DNA from 4 places in the Streptomyces sp. NBC_00654 genome. Region 3 is predicted to be linked to each of the others. Evidence: riboswitches for the same ligand, from Rfam matches in the RefSeq annotation. Region 3 holds a riboswitch; each other region holds the start of a gene.
What was found. A riboswitch is a leader RNA that binds a small molecule or an ion and turns the genes downstream of it on or off. The one in region 3 is predicted to bind cyclic di-AMP.
Positions count from the first base shown of each region.

Region 1: linked by a shared signal. The riboswitch ahead of OHA98_RS14475 (LysM peptidoglycan-binding domain-containing M23 family metallopeptidase) and the one ahead of OHA98_RS37680 (M23 family metallopeptidase) in region 3 are both predicted to bind cyclic di-AMP.
Region 2: linked by a shared signal. The riboswitch ahead of OHA98_RS17235 (LysM peptidoglycan-binding domain-containing protein) and the one ahead of OHA98_RS37680 (M23 family metallopeptidase) in region 3 are both predicted to bind cyclic di-AMP.
Region 4: linked by a shared signal. The riboswitch ahead of OHA98_RS24975 (C40 family peptidase) and the one ahead of OHA98_RS37680 (M23 family metallopeptidase) in region 3 are both predicted to bind cyclic di-AMP.

Region 1 is NZ_JAPEOB010000001.1:3,382,777-3,387,122, forward strand. Features, by position in the region: gene OHA98_RS14470 (alpha-galactosidase) at 1-2,069, shown strand, start outside; cyclic di-AMP (ydaO/yuaA leader) riboswitch at 2,362-2,519, shown strand; gene OHA98_RS14475 (LysM peptidoglycan-binding domain-containing M23 family metallopeptidase) at 2,525-3,514, shown strand; gene OHA98_RS14480 (SGNH/GDSL hydrolase family protein) at 3,679-4,346, shown strand, end outside.
Region 2 is NZ_JAPEOB010000001.1:4,023,117-4,027,462, reverse strand. Features, by position in the region: gene OHA98_RS17240 (GMC oxidoreductase) at 1-1,195, opposite strand, end outside; gene OHA98_RS17235 (LysM peptidoglycan-binding domain-containing protein) at 1,383-2,267, opposite strand; cyclic di-AMP (ydaO/yuaA leader) riboswitch at 2,271-2,456, opposite strand; gene OHA98_RS17230 (FAD-dependent oxidoreductase) at 2,916-4,316, shown strand.
Region 3 is NZ_JAPEOB010000003.1:1,159,460-1,163,805, reverse strand. Features, by position in the region: tRNA gene OHA98_RS37695 (tRNA-Met) at 1-30, shown strand, start outside; partial or broken gene OHA98_RS37690 (TipAS antibiotic-recognition domain-containing protein) at 133-317, shown strand; gene OHA98_RS37685 (PP2C family protein-serine/threonine phosphatase) at 541-1,713, shown strand; cyclic di-AMP (ydaO/yuaA leader) riboswitch at 2,069-2,221, shown strand; gene OHA98_RS37680 (M23 family metallopeptidase) at 2,233-3,264, shown strand; gene OHA98_RS37675 (aldo/keto reductase) at 3,485-4,346, shown strand, end outside.
Region 4 is NZ_JAPEOB010000002.1:1,062,701-1,067,046, reverse strand. Features, by position in the region: gene OHA98_RS24990 (ATP-binding protein) at 127-558, shown strand; gene OHA98_RS24985 (LysR family transcriptional regulator) at 663-1,580, opposite strand; gene OHA98_RS24980 (LysE family translocator) at 1,653-2,294, shown strand; gene OHA98_RS24975 (C40 family peptidase) at 2,325-2,795, opposite strand; cyclic di-AMP (ydaO/yuaA leader) riboswitch at 2,799-2,985, opposite strand; gene OHA98_RS24970 (hypothetical protein) at 3,517-3,825, opposite strand; gene OHA98_RS24965 (ATP-dependent Clp protease proteolytic subunit) at 3,833-4,346, opposite strand, start outside.

The DNA of each region.
Region 1 (4,346 bases), on a different contig from region 3:
GGGTGCTCAGTGGCGCGACCGGCAGCTACGCGCTCCACCTCACCGACCGCGATGAGCTGCTGCACCTGCACTGGGGGCCGCGCCTCACGATGGCCGCGGCCGAGGCGCTGGCCGCCGAGCCCTTCCCGCCCTGCCCCGGCTTCGATTCTCCGCTCGACGGCCATGAGGAGTACCCGGTCGAGGGCGGTCCCCGGTTCGTCCGCCCGGCGCTCTCCGTACGGACCGACGAGGTCAGGGGGACCGAGTGGGCGTTCGGGGGCGCCGAGACGGACGGTGACGAACTCCGGCTGGGCTTCACGGACGCCGTGCACCGCCTCGCGCTGACCCTGCACTACCGGATGCGCGACGACTCCGATGTGATCGAGCGCTGGACCACCGTCGCCCACGCCGGCCCGGACGGCCCGCCCCTGGAGCTGCTGCGCGCCGACGCGGCGACCTGGACGCTGCCGGCCCGGGAGAACTGGCGGCTGAGCCAGCTGCACGGCAGCTGGGCGGCGGAGTCCCGGCTGGTGCGGTCGGAACTCACGTACGGCGAGAAGATCCTCTCCAGCCGCCGCGGGCACACCGGACACCAGCATCTGCCATGGGTGGCCCTGGACGCGGACGGTGCCGCGACCGAGGAACACGGAGAGGTGTACGGCTGCGCCCTGGGCTGGTCCGGTTCCTGGCGGATCGCCGTGCATCAGCTGCCCGACGGTCTCGTGCAGATCAACGGGGGCGCGGGCTACGACGAGTCCGGCCTGCTGCGGCTCGCGCCGGGGGAGTCCTACACCACACCCGTCTTCGCCGGCCTGTGGAGCCCGGACGGCTTCGGCGGGGCGAGCCGGGCCTGGCACGCCTGGCAGCTGGCCCATGTGATCCCGGACGCCGGCACGCCGCGGCCGGTGCTCTACAACTCCTGGGAGGCGACCGGCTTCGACATCTCCATGGAACAGCAGCGTGCGCTCGCCGTGCGCGCGGCGGAGATGGGTGTCGAGCTGTTCGTGGTGGACGACGCCTGGTTCGGGCAGCGCACCAGCGACCGGGCCGGGCTCGGTGACTGGACACCGAACCCCGACCGCTTCCCCGGCGGGCTGCGGCCGCTCGCCGACGAGGTGCGCGGACTCGGCATGCGGTTCGGGATCTGGGTCGAGCCGGAGATGGTCAACCCCGACAGCGATCTCTACCGGGCCCACCCGGACTGGGTGCAGCACGTCCCCGGCCGTACGCGGACCGAGTTCCGCCATCAGCTGGTGCTCAACCTCGCCCGGCCGGACGTACAGGAATACCTGTGGGAGCAGCTCGACGCGCTGCTCTCCAGTGCTCCGATCGACTATGTGAAGTGGGACTTCAACCGCTGCTTCACCGAGGCGGGCTGGCCGGGCGAGGAGTACCCGCAGAAGCTCTGGATCGCGCACGTGGACGCGCTGTACGCGCTGCTCGACCGGCTGCGCGCCGCGCACCCGGGCGTGGCCTTCGAGTCCTGCTCGGGGGGCGGGGGCCGGGTCGACCTGGGCGTGCTCTCCCGGACCGATCAGGTGTGGACCTCCGACAACACCGACCCGCTGGACCGGCTCGCCATCCAGGAGGGCTTCGGGCAGATCCATCCGGCGCGGGTGATGGCGGCCTGGGTCACCGACAGCCCGAACGTCCAGCTGAACAACCGGATGAGTTCGCTGCGGTTCCGCTTCGTCAGCGCGATGGCCGGGGTGCTCGGGGTCGGCGGCGACCTCACCGAGTGGAGCCCGGAGGAGCTGGCCGAGGCGCGGGACTGGGTGTCCCTCTACAAGGAGATCCGCCCGGTGGTGCAGCACGGGGCCCTCCACCGGCTCGCGGCGCCGCGCGGCGGGCTGAGCGCGGTGAGCTACGTCCTGGGCGAGGAGGCCGTGGTGCTGATGTGGCTGGAGGCACAGCGGTTCGGCCAGCGGCCGCCGGCCCTGCGGCTGCGCGGCCTGGACGCCTCGGCGACGTACGTCTGTCAGGACACCGGAGCGGAATACCAGGGATCGGTGCTGCTGCATCACGGGCTGCACACCGGGCTGAGCGGCGACCTGGACGCCCGGGTGCTGAGGTTGCGTCAGAAGCGGTGACCATGACATGTCCGGAATGGGGCATTTGAGGGAACGTGCCCTGTTTGTGGGGGAGATGGTGGCCCGCTGGTGAGCGGGATCATATCCGTGACGGTGTGTGGTGGCGGCGCCCGGAGGTGATCCGGGCGCCGCGCGGAATGCCAAGATCCGTAATCCACGGAGTGTGACGGGAATTCCGGACCGAAATTGAATCGGGGATTCCGGCAGGCAACCGATGGCTTGTTCCTGTCGTCCTGACTCGTTTACGGTCACCGTCAATCCGGACGGATCGCCTAATCCTGCCGCCGCCCGGAATTCGTACCCACCCACACTCGTGTGGCAGGAGCGGGGGACCCAGGTAAGCCGCCGGCCCGGAGAGATCCGGACCGGCTCGGGGTGAAGTCGCCGAGAGCGACCGGGCATCTCCAGCCCGAACCCGACAGCTCACCTCGTAGGCGCCGGAGAGGAATTCCCCCATGCCCGCAATGGGTAAGCACCGTCGTACGAAGACCGGCCCGATCGCCCGCGGTGTCCTCGCCGCAGGGACCGGCGGCGCCGTCCTCGCCCTCCCGCTGATCGGTGCCACCGGAGCGCACGCCGCGGAGAAGGCCGCGCCCGCGGCCAAGCCCGCCGCCGCCTCGGTCGCCGCCGCGCACACCGCCCCGGGTGCCGCGGCCGCGGCCCCCGGCGCCTCGAAGACCTACTCCGTCGTCTCCGGCGACTACCTCTCGAAGATCGCCGCCGAGCACAAGCTCAAGGGCGGCTGGCAGAAGCTGTACCAGGACAACCGCGAGGTCGTCGGCGAGAACCCGAGCCTGATCTTCCCCGGCATGAAGCTGACCCTCGGCGCCAAGGCGTCCGGTCCCGCCGACGCCGCGCAGTCCGCGCCGGCCCCGTCGAAGGCGGAGCCGGAGAAGGCCGCTCCGAAGGCCGCCCCGGCCGCCCCGAAGGCGCAGCCGGCCCCGAAGACCGCCTCGTCCGCGGACTCCTCGGCCCCGTCCTCCGGGGCCGGAAAGTCCACCACCTCCACGAACACCAGCGCCTCCCAGAGCAACAGCTCCGGCTGGACGACCCCGGTGGCCAACGCCAACGTCACCACCCAGTACCGCGCCTCCGGCGCCAGCTGGTCCAGCGGTTACCACACCGGCTCGGACTTCCAGGCCGCGTCGGGCACCGTCGTCCGCGCCATCGGCCCGGGCACCGTGGTCTCGGCCGGCTGGAGCGGTTCGTACGGCAACGAGGTCGTCATCAAGCACGCCGACGGCATGTACTCCCAGTACGCCCACCAGTCCTCGCTCAGCGTCTCCGTGGGCCAGGCCGTCACCGGCGGCCAGCAGATCGGCCTCTCCGGCTCCACCGGCAACTCGACCGGCCCGCACCTCCACTTCGAGGTCCGCACCGGCCCGAGCTACGGCTCGGACGTCGACCCGGTCGCGTACCTGCGCCAGCACGGCGTCTCCATCTGATGGAGCGGTGACGACCGGACATGATCAGGGACGGTGCGCTTCGGCGCACCGTCCCTGTTCTTATTCCGGCTTTACCAAAAACTGACCGGGTGGTCTATCTCACCACCCGTCAACCCCGTATTACGGTCGCGTAGGTCACATTCGACGGTGCAGGATATGCGCTTGTGGCAGACGATTCGAGAAACAATCAACCAGGCATCATCGGGTCGTACGCGGCGATTGGCGACAGTTTCACCGAAGGAGTCGGAGACCCCGGCCCCGACGGGACCTTCGTCGGCTGGGCGGACCGGTTCGCGGTCCTGCTGGCGGACCGGCTCCCGGTCCCCGACACCGCGACGAGCCCGGAGGAATCCGCGCACGGGAATTTCCGGTACGCCAATCTCGCCGTACGCGGACGCCTCCTCGACCAGATAGTCGAGGAACAGGTCCCCCGCGCCAAGGAGCTGGCCCCCGAGCTGGTCAGCTTCTGTGCGGGCGGCAACGACATCATCAGGCCGGGCACCGACCCCGACGATCTGGCCGAGCGCTTCGAGCGCGCGGTCGCCGATCTGAGCAACGCGGTCGGCACCGTCATGATCACCACCGGGTTCGACACCCGCGGCGTGCCGGTGCTGCGGCACATGCGCGGGAAGATCGCGACGTACAACGTCCATCTGCGGTCCATCGCCGACCGCTACCACTGCCCCGTCCTGGACCTGTGGTCGCTCCGCTCGGTGCAGGACAGGCGCGCCTGGGACGACGACCGGCTGCACCTGTCGCCCGAGGGCCACACCCGCGTCGCACTGCGCGCGGCACAGGTGCTCGGTGTGGACGTGCCCGCCGATCCGGATCA
Region 2 (4,346 bases), on a different contig from region 3:
CGCCTGCGGCCCAGTTGTCGATGCCGCCCGTGGGAATGGACGCCTGGAGCTTTCCGGTCGGGTCCCACATGTGGTTGGCCCGGCCGCACATGACGTTGCCGTTGTCGCCCCACCCCTTGCCGACCTCGCTGTTCAGGCGGGGCAGGGCGCCGGTGGTCCTGAGCATGACGAGCAGCTTGCTGGTGCCGACGCTGCCCGCGGCGAAGAACACCCGGTCCGCGGTCACGGACTTGGTGGCCGTGGTGTCCCCGGTGGTGTTGAGCTGGTCGATGACGACCGTGTAGCCGCCGGAGGCCGCGGGGGCGACCGAGGTGACCTTGTGCAGCGGTGAGACGGAGACCTTGCCGGTGGCTCCGATCCGCTCCAGGTAGGTCTTCTGCAGCGACTTCTTGCCGTAGTTGTTGCCGTAGAGGATCTCGCCGTCCAGCGCGGACCTCGGGACGGTGCCCGCCGCCTCCTGCTTCATGTAGTCCCAGTCGTACACGGCGGGCACGAAGAGGAACGGGAAGCCGGAACGTTCGGCGTGCTTGCGGCCGACCCTGGCGTACTGGTAGCAGTCGGCGGATTCGAACCACGCAGGGTCGATGGTGCCGACCCCGAGCCCGGCGTTGGCGCGCGGGTAGTAGGTGCCGTACATCTCGTCGGCGTCGACCGTGGGGAGGATGGCGCCGAAGTTCTCGCGCCGGGGGGTGACGGCCATCCCCCCGTTGACCAGCGAGCCGCCGCCGACGCCGCGGCCCTGGTAGACCGTGATGCCGCCGAACTCCTCGGCGTCCAGGATCCCGGTGTAGCGCGGGATGTTCCGGTCGATCGGGAAGCCCAGGAAGTTGCTGAGCGGCTGTTTGGTCTTGGTCCGCAGCCAGTAGGAACGGCGGTCCGGGCTGGTCGTGTTGGCGAAGATCCTGCCGTCCGGCCCGGGGGTGTCCCAGGCCATCCCCATCTCGACCATATGGACATCCACGCCCGCCTCGGCGAGTCGCAGCGCGGCGACGCAGCCGCCGTATCCGGTGCCGATCACCAGGGCCGGGACATGGGCGCCGGGATCGATCCCGGCGGGCGCCACCCCGGCCTCCGCCCTGGCCGAGGCCGGGTGGCCCGCCAGGGTCACGGCCCCAAGAAGAGAACCTGTTCCTGCAAGGAACCTTCGACGCGAGACGCCCTTGGATCTCGCATCCTGCATGGTAGTGTCACTCATGTGACATCCCTCACTCTCGACAGAGTGAAACAGGTTCTACTGTCGAATGCGTAGTAAGTCACTACACACTGACGGGTAACTTACGGTCCGGCTCAAGGCCGCCCCGGCAAAAGCCGGCGGGCGGCACGGAGCCCTGCGACTCCGTACCGCCCGTCGGCCTGCCACTCACTCCCGACACCGACGGGTGTCAGTACGCCCCGAACACGTTGTCGATCGAGCCGTACTTGTCGGCGGCGTAGTTGCACGCGGCCGTGATGTTGGCGACCGGGTCGAGGCTGTCCATCGACGTACCGGGCACGTGGTAGGCCTGGAAGGTCGGGTCGATGACCTGGAGGAGGCCCTTGGACGGGATCCCGGCGGCGGCGTTCGAGTCCCAGTTGTTGACGACCAGCGGGTTGCCCGAGGACTCGCGCATGATGTTGCGGTGGATGCCCTCGTAGCTGCCGGGGATCCCGTGCTCGGCCATGACGGCCAGCGACTCCTTGATCCAGCCGTCGAGGTCGTTCGTGTACGCCGTGGGCTGCTCGGCCGCGACGGCGACGGTACCGGTGGCGGCGGCCTGGGTAGCCGTACCGGTGGCCGTGTCGGCGGCGGAGCCGTTGGCGCCCGGCTGCGCGCTCGTGCGCTGCGAGCGGTCGGCGCGGTCGCCTCCCTCGCTCCGGTCGGACGAGGAGGCAGTGGACTCGGGCTGCGCCGGCGCCTTGGATCCGATCGACAGCTTGAGGCCGGGGTGAATCAGGTCGGGATTGTCGCCGACGGCCTTTCGGTTGTCGTCGTACAGCTTCTGCCAGCCACCACCGAGGGAATAACTGCGGGCGATCTTGGAAAGCGAATCACCCTCGACCACGGAATGGGTCGTGGCATCCGCCCGCTGCGCGGCAATTTCCTTGACGGATACGGCAGTCGGCGCCACGGCCTTTTCGGCGGTGATGGAGTGCTGCGCGGGTGCCGCGGAGGCAAAGCTCGCACCGGCCAGCGGAAGCACAAGGGCGGCTCCGCCGGTGCCCACGGCGATGAAACCGCGGGTCAGACGGGCGGACGTGGAACGACGGTACTTGCCCGTTTCGGGCATGGTGAATCCTCTCCGCCGCCTGCGAGGTGAGCTGTCGGGTTCAGGCTGGAGCTGCCTGGCCGCACGCGAATGCGACTTCACCCCAGCCGGTCCGGATACCGGACCGGCGTCTTACCTGGGTCCCCCGCTCCTGCCGTACGTGAGTAGGTTCGATTGCCGGACGGCGGCAGGATTAGGCGTTCCATCCGGATTGACGGTGACCGTAGGCGAGAAATCTTGATCGGAACAAGCCCTGAATTCCGGATCGCATTTCCTGCGCAAGATCAATTGATGGAAATCCCTGTCGGCAATCTCACGACGCGAAGTCAGATTCCCCGGCGCAGAAGGGAACCGGGCGGCGCGCCACGGCGTCCGGGGTCCGGAACGTGACGCTCACCACTGAGTCCGATAAGGGCGATTTGCGCGAGGCGCGAAACCGGCAAACAGCCTGAATGATCTTTTATGAAGGGGTGGACCAATTCCGGTCAATCGCCCAAATCGCCCATTTCGAACTCTCGGGGTGAGCCGGCGGGAGGCTCCGCGGGACCCCGGCCCGACGTCCGGACGCGACAGGGCTTAACGTGTGCGTTGGAGACTGGTAAGCCAAGCCTTACCTCTGCTGTTCGCCGTACCCTGCCCGCGCTCGTCCGCCCTAAGGAACAACACGCCATGACACGCCCCGTCCGCGTCGCCATCGTCGGAGCCGGTCCTGCCGGGATCTACGCAGCGGACGCGCTGCTGAAATCCGAAGCCGCACAGGACCCGGGTGTGTCGATCGACCTGTTCGAGCGCATGCCCGCCCCCTTCGGCCTGATCCGCTACGGCGTGGCCCCGGACCACCCCCGGATCAAGGGCATCGTCAAGGCGCTGCACCAGGTGCTGGACAAGCCGCAGCTGCGGCTCTTCGGCAACGTCGACTACCCCAACGACATCGGCCTGGACGATCTGCGGTCCTTCTACGACGCCGTGATCTTCTCCACCGGCGCCGACGCCGACCGCGCGCTCGACATCCCCGGCGCCGGTCTGGACGGCTCCTACGGAGCGGCCGACTTCGTCTCCTGGTACGACGGGCACCCCGAGGTCCCGCGCACCTGGCCGCTGACGGCGGAGAAGGTCGCCGTGCTGGGTGTCGGCAACGTGGCCCTGGACGTGGCGCGTGTACTCGCCAAGACGGCGGACGAGCTGCTGCCGACGGAGATCCCGGCCAATGTGTACGAGGGCCTGAAGGCCAACAAGGCGCTGGAGGTGCACGTCTTCGGGCGGCGTGGCCCCGCCCAGGCCAAGTTCAGCCCCATGGAGCTGCGGGAGCTCGACCACTCGCCCAACATCGAGGTCATCGTCAACCCCGAGGACATCGACTACGACGCGGGCTCCATCGAGACCCGGCGGGGCAACAAGCAGGCCAACATGGTCGCCTCCACGCTGGAGAACTGGGCGATACGCGATGTCGGTGACCGCCCGCACAAGCTGTTCCTGCACTTCTTCGAGTCGCCGGTCGAGATCCTGGGCGAGGACGGCCGCGTGGCCGGTCTGCGTACCGAGCGCACCGAGCTGGACGGCACCGGCAACGTCCGGGGTACCGGTTCCTTCACCGACTGGGACGTGCAGAGCGTCTACCGCGCCGTCGGCTACTACTCGCAGGAGCTGCCCAAGCTCCCCTTCGACGTGGGCTCCGGCACCGTCCCGCACGCCGCCGGACGCGTCATCACCGGTGACGAGCCGATGACTTCGGTGTACGTCACGGGCTGGATCAAGCGGGGGCCGGTCGGCCTGATCGGTCACACCAAGGGCGATGCCAACGAGACGGTCGCCTGCCTGCTGGAGGACCGCGCCGAGGGCCGGCTCCCCGCCCCGGCGCAGCCGGAGCCGGACGCCGTCGTCGCCTTCCTCGACGAGCGCGGAGTCCGCTACACCACCCGTGAGGGCTGGCACCGCCTGGACGCGCACGAGCAGGCGCTCGGCGCGGAGCAGGGCCGCGAGCGGATCAAGGTCGTGGACCGCTCCGCGATGCTGGACGCCTCCGGTGCCCCGGAGGTCTCCCCCGCGACGGACACCCCGGCCGGTTCCTGATCCGTCGGCCCGTCGGCCCGTCGGCAGGTT
Region 3 (4,346 bases):
AGGTCGCAGGTTCAAATCCTGTCCCCGCTACTGAAGGACCGGGCCCGGTACGCATACAGCGTGCCGGGCCCGAGTCGTTTCCGGACCGTGTGCCGGATCCACCGGGTCCATGGGTGCCGTATCCGCCGTATCCGCAGGGGCCGTGACGCGTACGAGCGCGGCGGCCGGTGGTGGCGCTCGCTGGGCGCGGCGGGGCAGAGGAGATGTATGCCGCCGATCCGCGTTTCGCGAAGAACTACGATCGGTACGGGGACGGCACCGCCGCCTTCGTACGGGATGCGCTGACGATCTACGCGGAACTCCGGCTCTCCGACTGACCTCCGGAGGCCCCGGCCCCGCACGCTCCCCTCTTTTGGCCGATGAGGAGTCGCCGCACGGCGCGGCTCCGGCAAGCCTGGACGGGGCGCGGTACCGTCCGCAGCCGTGGATGGACCGGGCAGGAGTGCACAGGTGGGGAAGCGGGACAGGCGGCGCGGGAGACCTGCCGGGCTGCCCCGCGCCCGGAGCCGTTGGCGGTCGGCCTTCCCGGTGCGCGGGCGTGTGGTCCCCTCCTTCGGTTTCCCGGCCCGCCATGGTGGCCGGGGGCCGGCCGGAGGCGTCGGGGCCCGCCGGTTCGTACGCGCGCTGCCCGCCCTGATGATCGGCGGCGGGCTGCTCTTCGACGTCGGGACCCCGCCGACCTTCACCGCCGTACCGCTGTTCGTGGCGGCACCGCTGATGGCCGCCCCGTTCTTCAGTCTGGCCAGCACCGTCCGGACCGGCGTGGCCTCGGTGCTGGCCGTCTTCGCTCTGCACCTGTACGCGGGGACGCTGACCCGGGCCGCTCCGGTCACCGAACTGATCACCGTGCTCACGGCCTCGGTGCTCGCCCTCGTCATCAACGGTGTCGTGCGGCGCGGCAACGAGCAGCTGGCCTCGGCGCGCTTCATCGCGGAGACCGCCATGCGGGCCGTGCTGCCGACCCCGGACGACCGGATCGGCGGACTGCATGTCGCCGCACGGTACGAGGCGGCCCAGGCGGACGAGTTCGTCGGCGGTGACCTGTTCGCCGTGGCGGACACCCCGCACGGCGTACGTCTGGTGCTCGGGGACGTACGGGGCAAGGGGCTCGACGCGGTCGAGGCGGTGGCGGTGATCATCGGGGCGTTCCGGGAGGCCGCCGAGCAGGAGCGTTCGCTGGAGGGGGTCGCCCAGCGGCTGGAACGGGCGCTGGCACGGGAGGGGACCCGGCGCGGCGGGCTCGACGCGATGGAAGGGTTCATCACGGCGGTGCTCGTCGAGATCCCGCCCGGCTCCCTCTCCTTGCGCATCGTCAACCGGGGGCACCCCGAACCGATCCTGCTGCACGCGGACGGAGCGCTGGAGGTGCTGTCGCCGACCGTGCCCGCGCTGCCGCTCGGGATGAACCTGGGTGCGTGGCCGGACCGGGCCGACGAGTGGGGTCTGCCGCCGGGGGCGACGCTGCTGCTGTTCACGGACGGCCTCTCCGAGGCGCGGGACGCGTCCGGGGCCTTCTACGATCCGGCGGCCCGGCTGCGGGGCCGGATCTTCCCCGGGCCCGAGGAACTGCTCTCCGCGCTCACCGACGATGTCCGGCTGCACACCGGCGGCCGGTCCACTGACGACATGGCACTTCTCGCGGTGGGAAGGCCCGCTGAGGGACAGCCGGAGCGCCGGACGACCGTGAGGATCGTGGGCCGGGGCGATGAATGAGCGGGACGTGCGGGCGTGAGGTGCGGACGGGGACGTGGACGGATGTGTGGACGGATGTGTGGACGGACGTGTGGACGGACGTGTGGACGGGATCCGTGGTTGGAGCGCGTGCCGGTTGCCGGGCGATACCACCGTACGTAATCGAAGGACACCGCTCCGCATAACATTTGATGCAATGTCAGAAATCAAGTAGTGATCAAATCGTGCTCTGCTCGTCCGATTCGGGATGGTTGCATCACGTAAGTCCAGGCCGAAGTCGCGAACGATCACTGGGAAGAGCTTGGAATAGGACCCGTCCGTCTATTAACGTTCGATAACGCAGCGCGGTCGTCCCAGTCGTCGCAAGAGGCGGCACCGTGCGCGAGCGCCGAATCCCGCAAGGGAACCGGGGAACCACCTACATGGGGTGAATCGGACACCTGCGTCTCGTCAGAGGCGGAGGGGCCCGTAGGAGACCTTCCTGCTCCGAACCCGTCAGCTAACCCGGTAGGCGAGAAGGAAGGAAAGGAGTGCGCCCACGTGGCGTCCAACAAGCCTGCCCCCGAGGCCCCGTCACCCTTCGCCACCGGCAACTTCGGTGACTCGGACAGGACCTGGGAGGAATGGAATCCCACCGAGGAGTCCATCCGGCCCGTGCGCGGCAGGCACCGCGTAGCCAAGCAGCGGGGACTCGCCCGTAGCTCCACCGTCCTCGGGGTCGGTGTCATCGCGGCCGTCGGAGCGGGCGGCATGGCCACCGCGCAGAGCAAGCCGCCGGTCTCCATATCTCTTCCCGATTCCCTCGCGGCCAGTCTCCCCGACGCCAAGTCCCTTCCCGGCGTGGGTTCCTTCCTGTCCGACGACGAGGACAAGAAGCCGGTCGCGACCGCACCGCTCACCTCCGCGGGTATCACCGACGCCGAGGCGGAGCAGGGCACGACCGACCCGGGCGAGGCACTGCGCGCCCGCATCCTTCAGCAGGCCGAGCAGCAGCAGGCCAGCGCCGACGCCGAGGCCAAGGCCGCGGAGGAGAAGGCGGCAGCCGAGAAGGCCGCCGCCGAGGCCAAGAAGCAGCAGGACAAGGCCGAGGCCAAGGCCGCCGCCGAGAAGAAGAAGGCGGAGGAAGCGGCGAAGAAGAAGGCGGAGGCCGAGCGCCTCGCCAAGCTCGCCGCCAGCTACGCGCTGCCGACGTCCTCGTACAGCATCACCTCGACCTACGGTCAGTCCGGCACGATGTGGTCCTCCGGCCACCACACCGGCCTCGACTTCGCGGCGCAGAGCGGCACCCCGGTCAAGGCCGTGCACAGCGGCACCGTGAAGTCCGCCGGATATTCCGGCGCGTACGGCTACCGCACGGTCCTGGTGCTCGATGACGGCACGGAGATCTGGTACTGCCACCAGTCCTCGATGAACGTGTCGGCCGGTCAGAAGGTCAGCACGGGCGACACCATCGGCCGTGTCGGCGCCACCGGCAACGTCACCGGCGCCCACCTCCACCTGGAGGTCCGCACCCCGGGTGGCTCGGCCATCGACCCGATGAGCTGGCTGCGCAGCAAGGGGCTCACGGTCTGAGAACCCGTTGGGTGACCTCCGGCCGGAGGCCACCCGGCAGGCTCCGAGTCCCGCCCCGGCACCGCGCTTCCCCTGCCCCAGCGCCGCGTTCCCCCCGCGCCCTCACCGGGCGCCCCCGAACCCCGGCAGCCCTGACGCACACCCCCCGACGTCAGGGCTGCCGGTCCGCTGTCATGGAATAGCGCCCCCGGGTGCTCTCGTTGAACTCTTCATGACTTCTGTGACTTCTCTGCGCCCGCTCGGTTCCTCCGGCCTTCAGGTCTTCCCCCTCGCCCTCGGCGGCAATGTCTTCGGCTGGACGGCGGACGAGGCACAGTCCTTCGCGGTGCTGGACGCGTACGCCGCGGCGGGCGGCAACTTCATCGACACCGCCGACTCCTACTCCGCCTGGGTCCCCGGCAACGAGGGCGGCGAGTCGGAGACCGTCATCGGCAAGTGGCTCGCCTCGCGTGCCAACCGGTCCGACATCGTCGTCGCCACCAAGGTCGGTGCCCACCCCTCGTACAAGGGGCTCTCCGCCACCACCATCAGGGCCGCCGCCGAGGAGTCGCTGCGCCGGCTCGGCACCGACCACATCGACCTGTACTACACGCACTTCGATGACGAGACCGTCCCGGTCGAGGAGATCATCACGGCCCTCGACCGGCTGGTGAAGGACGGCAAGGTGCGTGAGATCGCCGCCTCCAACATCAGCCCGGAGCGGCTCCAGGCGTCCCTGGACTTCTCCGAGCGCGAGGGCCTGGCCCGCTACGTCGCCCTCCAGCCGCACTACAACCTGGTCTCCCGCGACACCTACGAGGGCGCCCTCCAGGACACCGCGGCCCGCGGCGGGCTCGCCGCCGTCCCGTACTTCGCGCTGGCCTCGGGCTTCCTCACCGGAAAGTACCGTCCGGGTACGTCGGTCGACAGCCCGCGGGCCGAGGGCGCCGGCCGGCACCTGGAGTCGGAGCAGGGCCGCAAGGTGCTGGCGGCGCTCGACACGATCGCGCGGGAGCGCGAGGCCGAGATCGCCACGGTCGCCCTGGCCTGGCTGGCCGCGCGGCCGACCGTCGCCGCACCGATCGCCTCCGCCCGCACGGTCG
Region 4 (4,346 bases), on a different contig from region 3:
GAGCGACAGATATATGCATACCTTGGCCGATCGTCGTTACAGAGGGCAGCATCAGTGGCAATCTGGCGCGAAGCACAATCCCGGCCGATCGCGGGTCGGCCGGGGCGGGAAAGGGACGGCGTCGCCATGGCAGATCATCAAGAAGCAACCGTCACCCTGCCGAGTGATCCGGTCTCGGTCTCCTCGGCCCGCAGGTATGTCGCCCGGATACTGGCCGAATGGGGTCTGGCCGACGACACCGAGATCGCCGACACCATCCGGCTGATCGTTTCGGAGCTTGCCACCAACGCCGTACAGCACACGTTCGGGCTGTCACCCACCTTCACCGTGGACCTCCGGCTGGACCGGGAGGAGGAGCTGCGTCTCGGCGTGACGGACAGTCACCCCCGCTGGCCCCAGCGGCTGCCGGCCGCCGTCCAGCAGGACAACGGACGCGGCATGGTGATCATCCGGGCCCTGGCCAAGGAGTACGGGGGACAGCTCTCCGTCACTCCCACCCCCGAAGGAGGCAAGACGGTCTGGATCGCCCTGCCCTGGACGGTTCCGGGCCAGGGCTGACGGGGAAGCGGGCGCGCCGGGTCCACTGCTCGCGGGCAGGGCCCCGGCGTCCGTCCGGGCAGGCTCCCGGCGTCCGGGCAGGGCCCCCGGAGTCCCGGCCGGCCCTACCGCGCCGCCGCGCCCCGTCCGAATCCGCTGCGCATCAGTGCCAGCAGGGTCGACGCGGCGGAGGTCGCCCGGTCGCCCCGGTGCGCGACGGAGATCGTCCGGCGGAAGGCCGCCGGATCCAGCCGCCGCACGGCCAGCGGGGTCGGGGACATCGCGGCGACCATCTCCGGAACCACGGCCACCCCGAGCCCGGCGCTGACCAGCGCGCACACCAGGGCGTAGCCGGGGGACTCGCACACCACGGCCGGGGTGGCGCCGGCCTCGGCCAGGGCGCTCTCCACCCCGCGCCGGGGCGGATGCGTGGGCGCGCTGCTGATCAGCGGCCGTCCCGCCAGCTCGGCGACCGGCAGCCGGCCCGTCCCCTCGGCGAGCCGGTGGCCGACCGCGGTGACGAGGACCAGTTCCTCGACCAGGAGAGGCTCGACGACGACGCCCATGGGCGGGGGACCCGCGGGCGCCGGTTCGTACGCATGGGTCAGGGCGAGGTCGACCTCTCCGGCAGCCACGGCGGTGACTCCCTCGGGCGGCTCGTAGTCGGTCACGGCGAGCTCCACATCCGGATGTGCGCGCCGGAACGCGCTCAGGACCGGCGGCAGCAGGTGGATTCCGGCCGTGGTGAACGTGCCGACCCGCAGCCGCCCCCCGGAGAGCCCGGCCAGCTGAGCCAGCTCGTGCCGAGCCTGGTCCAGCTCGTCCAGGACCCTTCTGGCCCGGCCCGCCAGCAGCTCACCGGCGGCCGTCAGCCGCGCCCCGCGATGATGACGAACCAGGAGCGCCGCACCGGCCTCGCGCTCCAGTTTGGCCAGCTGCTGGGAGAGAGCAGGCGCGGTGTAGCCCAGGCGCGCGGCCGCACGCGTGATCGATCCGGCCTCGGCGACCGCCACCAGCGCCGCCAGCCGTGTCGGGTCGTACATTAAGCGTTCCTTTTGGCAGACCCAGAAGATTGCAAGTACACGCTAAAGGCTCTTCCGGTCCAGGGTGTAACCATGGACGCACAACTGCTCGCCTTCACGGGAGTCGCCGCGGGGATGGTCGCGCTGCCCGGCGCCGATTTCACCGTCGTCGTACGCAACGCACTCGCCTCGCGCCGTTCCGGGGTCGTCACCGCGCTGGGTGTCGCCGGGGGGCTGCTGGTGCACACCGCGCTGGCCGTGGCGGGCCTGGCCGCGGTGCTGGTCACCATGCCCGTGCTGTTCCGCACCGTCCAGCTCCTGGGCGGCGCGTATGTGCTCTGGCTCGGTCTCAGCGCTCTGTTCGCGTGGCGACGTCGGCCCGCCGAGGCGGACCGGACAGCGCAGCCGGAGGCCGGCCCCGTGCAGAAGGAGCTGGGACGCTCCCTGCGGCAGGGCTTCCTGACCAACGCGCTGAACCCCAAGGCGCCGGTGCTCTTTCTCAGCCTGCTGCCCCAGTTCGTGCCCGACGGGCAGCCGCCACTGCCCAGGACCCTGCTGCTCGCGGCCGTCGTCGTGGTGCTGGCGCTCATCTGGTTCCCGGCCGTGGCCCTGCTGGTGGACCGGCTGGGGCGGTGGCTGCGCCGGCCGCGTACCGCCCGTGCGATCGAGGGCGGCAGCGGCGCGGCGCTCACCGCACTGGGGCTCGTGCTGGTGACCGGACCGCTGCTGCGCTGAAGCGGGTCCGGCCGTGGGTCAGGCCGTGGGTCAGCGGACCCGTCCGTACCACACGCTGTTCGACCAGATCTTCTCCAGCCGGACCACCGCCCCGGTCTTCGGGGAGTGCCAGATCTTTCCCTTGCCCGCGTAGATGCCCACGTGGTAGACGCTGCGGCCGGAGTGGAAGAAGACCAGATCACCCTTCTTCCGCTTGGACTTCGAGATGTGGTGGGTCTTGTTGTACTGCTGCTGGGCCGTGCGCGGGAGTTTCTTGCCGGCCTTCTTGAAGGAGTAGAGAGTCAGCCCCGAGCAGTCGAACCGGCGCGGACCGGATGCTCCGTACTTGTAGGGCGATCCCTTCTTCGACGCGGCGATCGTGAGCGCCTTCGTCGAGTGCGTGGCGGCCTCGGCCTCGTTGACCAGCCCCGGCGCCAGCATGGCGGAGCCGACGGCCAAGGTGAGGACCGAGGCCGTACCGGCCCGGGTAAGCAGAGACGGGACATGTACCTGCGCAGTCATGCGCAACCCTTCGTCAGCCGCCTGTGAAGGATGACCTGTCGGGTTCGGGCTGGCGAAGTTGCCCGGCCGCACTTGGCGGCTTCACCCCGAGGGGCGACCGGTTGCCCGGCCGACCCGTTGTGCTCGGGTCCTCCACTCCTGCCGATCCACTTCTGTCGACCAGTCATCCGGGCAGTGGCAGGACTCGGCGTCCGCCCGGACCGCCCCGCCGCGGTGGCGGGGGCTTGTCGTCCCAGGGATCTTGACTCACGAAGTGCCGGATTTCCGAGCTGAAACAGCGATTTGTGAGAGTCGTCACGACTGATCCGTTCGGGTGGACGAGCCCGATTTCCGCCCTCGGCCGGGCTGCCCGACCAGCCTCGCACCAGCGACGGAACGTCAGATTCCGAGTACTGTCCACGCGCTGAGCGCAAGTTGGGCTGTCCCTCGTGAGGGGGAATGCCTACGCCGAACGAGGGAGGAAATCTGATCTCCTTGCCGGGCGTGTCGCGGGGCGGGCGCGGAGAGGTGTGGCGGGGCGCGGAGGGGTGCGGAGGCGCGCATGAGATGCGGCGAGGTGTGGAGTGGTGAGGAGTGGTGAGGACTGGCGTGGCCAGGTCCCGGCTCCCCGTGATCGGGAGCCGGGAGCCGGTGGCGGACGTGGTGCCGGGCGTTGTGCCGGATGCGGTGCCGAGGGGTCGGCCGGGGCGGACCCCGGCCGAGTGGCGGGCCTGGGGTCCGGTCAGCCCACCGGCGGCGGGGGCATGGTGACCCGGCCGGCGCGCCGTTCTCCGTCCAGCAGGCGCAGGGCCCGCGCCAACGTCGCCGCGTGGATCTGCGCTTCGCCCCGTTCGTGCATCAACGCCAGGGCGTCGCGCAGCGCCGTGGCCCGGGAGGCCAGGGCCTGCGCGGCCCGGAGCGCGCCATAGGTGTCACTGCCTCGGGCCGGGTTGATCCGGCCCAGTTGGTCGAGAACTTCCAGGTAGCGGTCGATGAACTCCCCCTCGGCGCGGGTCAGCGCGGGGAGCGGCGGGTACTCCGGTGGAAGCATGGTGGGTTCACCTCGGGGGGTGCGGCGGCCGGGACGGGCCGCGGTTCTCCATGACGTGGTCCACGAGCCCGTACGCCTGGGCGGCTCGGGCGTCGAGGATGGTGTCGCGCTCGATGTCGGCGGTGATCTGCTCCGTGGACCGGCCCGTGTGACGGGCCAGCATGGCCGCGAGCATCTCGCGCACCCGCATCAGCTCGCGTGCTTCGATTTCGAGATCGGACGGCTGGCCCTGGACCGGTTCGTCCAGCGTCGGCTGCCGGATGACTACCCGGGCGCCGGGCAGGGCATGTCGGCGGCCCGGCGCGCCTGCCGCCAGCAGCACGGCGGCGCTGGAGAAGGCCTGGCCGAGGCAGAACGTCTCCACGTCGCACGCCAGGTACTGCATGGTGTCGTAGATCGCGGCCATGGCGTTGAACTCGCCGCCGGGGGAGTTGATGTAGAGCGAGATGGGCCGGTCCGGCTCGGCGTGCTCCAGATACATGAACTGTGCGATCAGGTCGGTTGCCGCGGTGTCGTCGACC